DNA from 2 places in the Limnobaculum xujianqingii genome. Region 1 is predicted to be linked to the other one. Evidence: riboswitches for the same ligand, from Rfam matches in the RefSeq annotation. Region 1 holds a riboswitch; the other holds the start of a gene.
What was found. Region 1 has a riboswitch for thiamine pyrophosphate ahead of thiM (hydroxyethylthiazole kinase). Riboswitches for the same ligand answer to the same signal wherever they lie in the genome.
Positions count from the first base shown of each region.

Region 1 (4,201 bases):
AGCGCCAGATGGTGCTGTTGAGCCGATTAATTGTGCGTAATCCGCAGGTGGTATTGCTGGATGAACCCACCGCATCCATGGATGAACCCACCGCATCCATGGATGAACAGTTGGAAAGCTATGTTATCCGTCAGCTGCAAAGCTGGCTGGTTGGGCGTTCACTGATTTTAGTGACACATCGCCCGGCTTTACTGGCGCTGGTGGATCGAATTGTGGTGGTTGATGGAGGAAAAATTGTCGCAGATGGTGCACGCGATGAAATCCTGAATCAGGCTCGCCATAACACCAATGTTGCATCTATCGTTGCCTGAGGATCGCCCAATGACTGAACTATCAATGCAGGAAGATATGGCTCAGCAAGGACGCCGTCATTCGTCAGTGGTTTGGCTGACGCTATTAGGTGGAATATTGCTTTTTATCTGGGCGAGTTTTGCTTCATTAGATGAAGTTACCGTTGGAACCGGAAAGGTGACGCCTTCAACCCGGGCTCAGGTGATTGAGAGTCTGGATGGCGGCATTGTTTCTGTTATGTCGGTACATGAAGGTGACATTGTTAATAAGGGGCAAGTGTTGGCACAGCTTGATCCTAAACGCTTTCAGTCTAACTACGGTGAGGCAGCATCAAGGGTGAGAACTCTGCGAGCTTCTGCGGAGCGTTTGCGTTCTGAACTGACTGGAGCTCCGCTGGAATTCAGCCCGGATACCTTACAGGAGCCGGAGCTGGTGGCACGTGAGCGTCAACTGTATGAGTCAAGACGACGCAATCTGGATGAAACAGTTTCTAACTTGCAGCGCTCATATAATCTGGTCAATTCTGAACTGAAAATGACCCAGCCGCTAATCGAGAAAGGGGCCGCCAGTCGGGTTGAAGTGATTCGTCTGCAGCGTCAGGCAACGGAACTACAGGGCAAAATTGATGAAGCACGTAATCAGTACGCAGTGCGGGCCCGTGAAGAGCAGGTAAAAAACAATGCCGAGTTGGATGCTCAGATGGAAGTGATGGCAGGTAAAGCCGATCAACTGGATCGCGCCACGCTCTATTCTCCGGTGCATGGGGTGGTAAAAGATATTCAGGTAACCACAGTGGGGGGTGTTTTGCCTCCGGGCGGCAAGTTAATGGAAATTGTACCGCTGGAAGACCATTTGTTGATTGAAACTCGCATTAACCCGCGTGATATCGCTTATATTCGCCCGGACCTTCCGGCAACGGTCAAGCTGACTGCTTACGATTCGTCTATTTATGGCAATCTGGATGGGACAGTAGTGGTGGTTTCACCGGATACCTTACAGGATGAGGTTCGGCGGGATCAGTACTATTATCGGGTTTATGTGCGAACCAAAAATGCAGAGCTGCATAATAAAAACGGTAAGCGTTTCCCCATTATGCCGGGCATGGTCGCCAATGTAGAGATTAAAACCGGACAGAAGACAGTGCTGGAATATTTGATTAAGCCGTTGAATAAGTTAGAGGAAGCATTGCGGGAGCGTTAATAACTTCCTGACAATGCCTTGATCCTTTTACTCAATCGTCTAATATGTAACTTCGACTCGGGGTGCCCTGTGCAACACGCACAGCGGCTGAGATATCACCCGTATTACCTGATCTGGATTATGCCAGCGTAGGGAAGTCACGGTATCCCACCGGTACTGCCTTCTTTAACGCCGGTTGGGAGCTTTATGAATTCATCTCACAACCTTCAACCTTTTCCCGGTTCTGCTGCGGCCCATTGGCTGACGCAATTGCGAACCTCTTCCCCTTTGGTTCACTGCCTGACAAATCAGGTGGTGCAAAATTTTACTGCCAATGTTCTGCTGGCTTTAGGTGCTTCACCGGCAATGGTGGTGGCTCGTCAGGAAGCCGGAGATTTTAGCGCTATTGCCAGCGGGCTTTTGATTAATGTGGGAACCCTGAATGAAACTCAGGCAGAAGCTATGCTGCTGGCGGTGGAATCGGCCAATCGTGCAGCGGTTCCCTGGGTTTTGGACCCGGTGGCAGTAGGTGGATTGGGTTATCGTACTGACTTCGCTCACCAATTACTTACCATGAAACCTGCTGCTATTCGTGGTAATGCTTCGGAAATTATGGCGCTGGCCGGCTTTAGTTCAGCAGGGCGGGGCGTTGACAGCACTGATGATTCTTTAGCTGCGTTACCGGCAGCGATTGAGTTAGCCAACCGCAGTGGCGCTGTTGTTGCAGTGACCGGCGCTATTGACTATGTGACCGACGGTCAAACCTGTTATGCATTGCCTTTTGGCAATCCGCTAATGACTCGAGTGGTTGGAACGGGCTGTGCATTATCCGCCGTGGTGGCTGGTTTTTTATCGCTGGATAAAGAGAAAGCACTCGAACTGGTAGCCAGTGCCTGCATGGTGATGGCTTTTTGTGGTGGAGTGGCTGCCGAAGAGTCTGCCGGGCCGGGGAGCTTTGTTCCTCGTTTTCTTGATTTGCTTTATCAACTGCAACCAGAACATCTGATGGGTAAAACGTTATGAGAATTAATGCATTAACTATTGCCGGCACCGATCCAAGCGGTGGTGCGGGTATTCAGGCCGACTTAAAAACCTTCTCTGCGCTGGAAGCTTATGGCACCAGTGTTATGACCGCGCTGGTGGCGCAAAATACGCTGGGTGTACAGTCTGTTTATCGCATTGATCCTGATTTTGTGGCGGCCCAGCTCAGTTCGGTGCTGGATGATGTGCGTATCGACAGTGCCAAAATTGGCATGTTGGCTGAATCAGATATTGTTCAGGTGGTCGCTGAATCACTAAAGCGCTATTCCATTCCTTACGTAGTACTGGATACAGTGATGGTGGCAAAAAGTGGCGATCCGTTACTGGCTCCTGAAGCGGTAGAAGCGATACGTCGTCAATTGTTGCCGATTGTTTCTCTGATTACGCCTAACCTGCCGGAGGCTGCTGCTTTGCTTGATTGCCCCGTTGCCACCAGTGAGGCTGAAATGCTGGAGCAGGGGAAAGCGCTGTTAGGGATGGGCTGTCCGGCGGTACTCATGAAAGGGGGGCATTTAAGTGAAGCAGAAAGCCCCGACTGGTTGATTACGCCACAGCAAACGCTGCGTTTTAGTGCCCCAAGAATTGCCACTAAACATACTCATGGAACCGGATGCACACTTTCTGCTGCACTGGCGGCATTACGCCCGCGTTGTGATAGCTGGGAGCAGACAATACAGCTGGCGAAAGATTACTTGCAGCAGGCTTTGATTATGGCTGACAGTCTGGAAGTAGGTCACGGCATCGGCCCGGTACATCATTTTCATCGTTGGTGGTAAACATAAAACCTTCTGTAATTAGCTAACGGGGTAGGTTTATGTTTAAACATAGTTAATCGGAGGGAGAGGCCGCCGTTGGGGTCGTAGCAGCTTTAGCTGCCGGAGTGCCCCTAGGCGGACTAGGCCCGACGCACTCTATGGCTAAGTACAAATGGTCTTCCGGTCGAGCACAAAACCAATATACACACTTTAGTTTTTACGACCGGAATATCCATTGAAGCCTATTTATTAGGTTTTCTCGTCAGATAACAAACGCAGTGAATGCTATAGGGTTTGTTCTGTGAGTTTTTTAGCAGAACTTTCTTCTGATTGCTGTTCACTGGCAATCATCGCTAATGTGGTATCCAGCATACGGTTGGCAAAACCCCATTCGTTATCACACCATACCAACATTTTTACCAGATGCTGACCGCTGACGCGGGTCTGTGTGCCATCGACAATAGCGCTGTGAGGATCATGGTTAAAGTCGGTAGAAACCAGTGGCAGCTCGGTATAATCCACAATTCCCTGAAAGGTATTTTTAGCCGCATGTTCTAACAGTTGGTTAATATCTTGCACGCTGACAGGGACTTCCAGCGTAACGCTCAGGTCGATAGCGGTTACGTTGATGGTGGGTACTCGCACTGAAATCGCTTCAAATCGGTCGCAAAACTTAGGGAAAATACGGGTAATTCCCGCCGCCAGTTTGGTATCGACTGGAATGATCGATTGGTTGGCGGCACGGGTACGGCGTAAGTCTTTGTGGTAAGCATCAATCACCGGCTGGTCATTCATTGCAGCGTGAATGGTGGTAACAGTGCCTGAGCGAATCTCAAATGCATCATCCAGCAGTTTGATCACCGGAATAATGCAGTTAGTGGTACAGGAGGCATTGGAAACGATTCGGTGCTCAGCCTTTAAATCATGGTGGTTAA
Region 1 is NZ_JABMLK010000001.1:1,623,601-1,627,801, reverse strand. Features, by position in the region: gene GOL65_RS07440 (type I secretion system permease/ATPase) at 1-311, shown strand, start outside; gene GOL65_RS07435 (HlyD family efflux transporter periplasmic adaptor subunit) at 322-1,491, shown strand; TPP riboswitch at 1,540-1,643, shown strand; gene thiM (hydroxyethylthiazole kinase) at 1,678-2,493, shown strand; gene thiD (bifunctional hydroxymethylpyrimidine kinase/phosphomethylpyrimidine kinase) at 2,490-3,287, shown strand; gene epd (erythrose-4-phosphate dehydrogenase) at 3,552-4,201, opposite strand, start outside.

Region 2 (4,201 bases), on a different contig from region 1:
TTTCTATTAATTTAAACTAATTTTATATCATATATAAGACCGAATAATTAATACATTAAAACGGTGCAAGACGGTACTTATAAAAACAACAAATGACAAATACAGCGTAAGTAAAACACCTAAGAAATACTTATTTCTATCAATATACAAATATTATTTAAGCTATAAACCAGAATATATTGATGACAGTTTCTGATAAATATATTTATTATAAATAACTAATAAAAACAAGATAATCCTGACAAGTATCAAAAAGTAGCGAGTTCTGCCTGATAAACCCGCGTAATCACTCTCGCTCTCTATCAGGCTGCCGTCATTTTTAATTTACACACTATGTGATATAAATTTGCCCACAATAAGCAAAAACAACTTTGATAAAATGGGATATCATCTACATTACTCTTTGTTGTTGAATCTGTACCTTCTGCTAACAACAAACTTCATAAGCGTTCATCCCCTAGCCCATATGGGTACTGATAACCAGGCTATCTCCAAAAGAACAGGATGACGTTGCCTGTAAAAAAACAAAAGTAGGAAGAAATCATGGTTGGTCCATTACTAAACAGCGCAGCCGTTTTCATTGGCGGAGGATTAGGCCTTTTTTTAGCACCAGTGATGCCAAAACGTTTGCAAGATGGCCTGCCGGCTGCATTCGCCATGATATCCATTGCCATGGGTGTGGTAATGACGATTAAAGTTCAGCAATTACCCGCTGTTGCACTTGCCCTGATCGTGGGGCTGGCTATCGGTGAAATCTGCTATATGGAAAAAGGCGTGCAAAAGTTTGGCTCTCTGGTGCAACGTGGACTAGCTCGAATTATTCCAGTGCGAAACCATAGCATGACGCCTGAGCTTTACACCCAGAATTTTACCGCATTAATCGTTCTGTTTTGTGCTGGAGGTACCGGTATTGTTGGTGCGCTCACTGAAGGGATGACGGGTAATTATCAACTGCTGGTGGTTAAGTCTATTCTGGATATCTTCACTGCCATGATTTTTGCCACCACCATGGGGGCAGCCGTCATGTCTATCGCTATCCCTCAGCTTTTAGTTCAGGGTACCCTCTATTTTTCTGCTCGCTTGATTATGCCGTATATGACAGAGATTACGCTGGGGGATTTCTCCGCCTGCGGAGGTATTATTATGATTGCCGTTGGATTACGTATTGCTCAGATAAAAACCTTTGCCGTGGTCAACTTCTTACCCGCTTTAATTCTTATTATTCCTATCTCTTTGTACTGGCATAAATTTATGGGCTAATGGCAATTGCCGTTGATAAACCGCCACTGTCTGAAAAGCTGTCAGGCTGTGGCTGAAAGCAGTAATAAATAAGTTAGTATTCACTCCTGATAATAATCCCTTTCCCACAAGCTAAACAGACTCTACAATGTGCCCTTCTCAACGGGGTGCTAAATAAAGCTGAGAATGTGTTCATCGTGTGAAACCACACCAGACCATACCCGTAGAACCTGATCCGGTTAATCCCGGCGGAGGGATTTGAGAGTTTGTTCAGTTTTTTTATCCGCTCGCTGAATAGCTTAAATTACTCAAAGACCTTTGTTTCCGACTAATCTATTTAGGGAAGTGCAAAGTGTTTAAAAAATTCATCACCGCAATCGGGTTTCTTGCCATTTGCCCGTTACTGGCTAATGCGGCAGACAACCGCCCTACTCTAACCGTTTATACTTATGACTCCTTTGCCTCTGACTGGGGCCCTGGCCCAAAGATTAAGAAAGCTTTTGAAGCGCAGTGCCAATGTGAATTGAAACTGGTTCCGCTGGCTGATGGCGTATCATTACTTAATCGCTTAAAGATGGAAGGGAAAAAAAGTACCGCAGATATGGTCTTGGGTTTAGATAACAACTTGTTGGTTGCTGCGAAGCAGTCTGGCTTATTTGTTTCACATAAACTAGATGTAAATGCCCACTCACTAACCTTACCCGGCGGCTGGAAAGACGACACCTTTATTCCCTATGACTATGGCTATTTTGCTTTTGTTTACAATACCGAAAAGCTAAAGACGCCACCAAAAAGCCTGAATGAATTGATTGAAAGCCCTGAGAAATGGCGAGTTATCTATCAGGATCCACGTACCAGCACACCGGGTCTTGGTTTACTACTATGGATGCAAAAAGTCTACGGCGATAAGGCTCCACAGGCCTGGCAAAAGTTAGCAAAGAAAACGGTTACCGTAACCAAAGGCTGGAGTGACGCCTATGGCCTGTTTCTTAAAGGCGAGGCCGATTTAGTCCTCAGCTATACCACTTCTCCGGCCTATCACGTGATTGAAGAGAAAGATAATCGCTACGTTGCGGCTAACTTTAGTGAAGGTCACTATATGCAGGTTGAAGTTGCAGGTATGTTGGCTAATAGCAAACAGCCTGAGTTGGCAGCCAAATTTATGGCTTTTATTATGACGCCAGCATTCCAACAGGAAATTCCAACCACCAACTGGATGTATCCGGTTATTGATATTCCACTACCGGAAGCGTTTACGCAAACAGCAAAACCTGCAGCAACGCTGGAGTTTAGCCCTGAAGATGTAGCACAACACCGTAGTTCATGGATTCAGGCATGGCAAAACGCCGTCAGCCGCTAATTCCCTTCTGGCTTTGGCCGGGTTTGATTGCCGCAACGTTGATCCTCAGCGTTGCGTTCGCTGCTTTTGCTGCGCTGTGGTTTTATTCTCCTGCCGGGGATATCCGGCAGCTATTAAATGACAGCTACCTGTGGCATGTGGTACGTTTTACTTTCTGGCAGGCCTTTTTATCAGTATTGGTTTCTCTGATACCGGCCATTTTTGTTGCCCGGGCACTTTATCGCCGACGTTTTATTGGTAGAACGTTGATGTTGCGCCTGTGCGCAATGACGCTGGTATTGCCGGTGCTGGTCGCTGTTTTTGGCTTACTCAGCGTATATGGTCAACGAGGCTGGCTGGCTAACTTACTAAGCTCCATGGGGTTTGACTATGATTTCTCTCCCTATGGATTACAGGGCATTTTGCTGGCGCATGCCTTCTTCAATTTACCGTTATCGACCCGGCTGCTGCTCCAGTCGCTGGAAGGTATTGCGGTTGAGCAACGTCAGTTAGCTGCGCAATTAGGCATGAACTCATGGCAGCGCTTTCGTTTTGTTGAATGGCCAGCCTTAAAGCGTCAAATCCTGCCAACCGGTGCATTAGTGTTTATGTTATGTTTTGCCAGCTTTGCTACCGTGTTATCTCTCGGTGGCGGTCCTAAAGCAACCACCGTTGAACTGGCCATTTATCAGGCGCTGCATTATGACTTTGATCCTCAACGCGCCGCTTTATTAGGATTAATTCAACTGGTCTGTTGTCTGTCTATTGTACTTCTCAGCCAGCGCCTCAACCCGTCATTACCCGTGGGAAATACCTACGGTCAACAATGGCGAGACCGGCAAGATTCCCAGCTAAGTAAAATAACCGATGGTCTGCTGATTACCCTGACCTTATGTTTGCTGCTTCCACCTCTGATGGCCGTAATATTGGATGGTATTAATAGCGCAGCACTTGAGGTGCTTCAACAAAGCGCAATGTGGCAATCATTATTTACCTCGTTGCGTATTGCTCTGGGTTCCGGGTTGCTCAGCCTGGCGCTAACTATGATGTTATTGTGGAGCAGCAGAGAACTTCGCCTACGCCACAACCCCTGGGGAGCCAGACTCGAAATCAGCGGTATGGTCATTTTGGCTATGCCAGCCATTGTGTTAGCCACCGGTTTCTTTTTACTACTAAACAGCACCACCGGACTGCCAGACTCTGCTGATGGCATCGTAATACTGGTTAATGCACTGATGGCAATTCCTTATGCGTTAAAAGTACTGGAAAACCCGATGCGCGATCTGGGTGAGCGCTATTCTTTACTTAGCTTATCGTTAGGGTTAACCGGTTGGAACAGATTACGTTGGATTGAGTTAAAAGCCCTGAAGCGCCCACTGGCTCAGGCATTAGCCTTTGTCAGTGTGCTGTCGATTGGTGATTTTGGCGTGATCGCGCTGTTCGGCAATGAACAATTTCGCACCTTACCCTACTATCTCTATCAGCAGTTGGGAAATTACCGCAGTGAATCTGGTGCCGTAACGGCCTTACTGTTATTGCTGCTGTGCTTTTTTCTGTTTTCTTTGATTGAACGACTTCCCGGACGTAGCCATGATCGCTCTGAATAAATTAAGCTATCTTTAT
Region 2 is NZ_JABMLK010000002.1:318,600-322,800, reverse strand. Features, by position in the region: gene GOL65_RS15270 (DUF554 domain-containing protein) at 544-1,260, shown strand; TPP riboswitch at 1,393-1,514, shown strand; gene thiB (thiamine ABC transporter substrate binding subunit) at 1,592-2,599, shown strand; gene thiP (thiamine/thiamine pyrophosphate ABC transporter permease ThiP) at 2,575-4,185, shown strand; gene thiQ (thiamine ABC transporter ATP-binding protein ThiQ) at 4,169-4,201, shown strand, end outside.
Region 2: another riboswitch for thiamine pyrophosphate. It lies ahead of thiB (thiamine ABC transporter substrate binding subunit); the one in region 1 lies ahead of thiM (hydroxyethylthiazole kinase).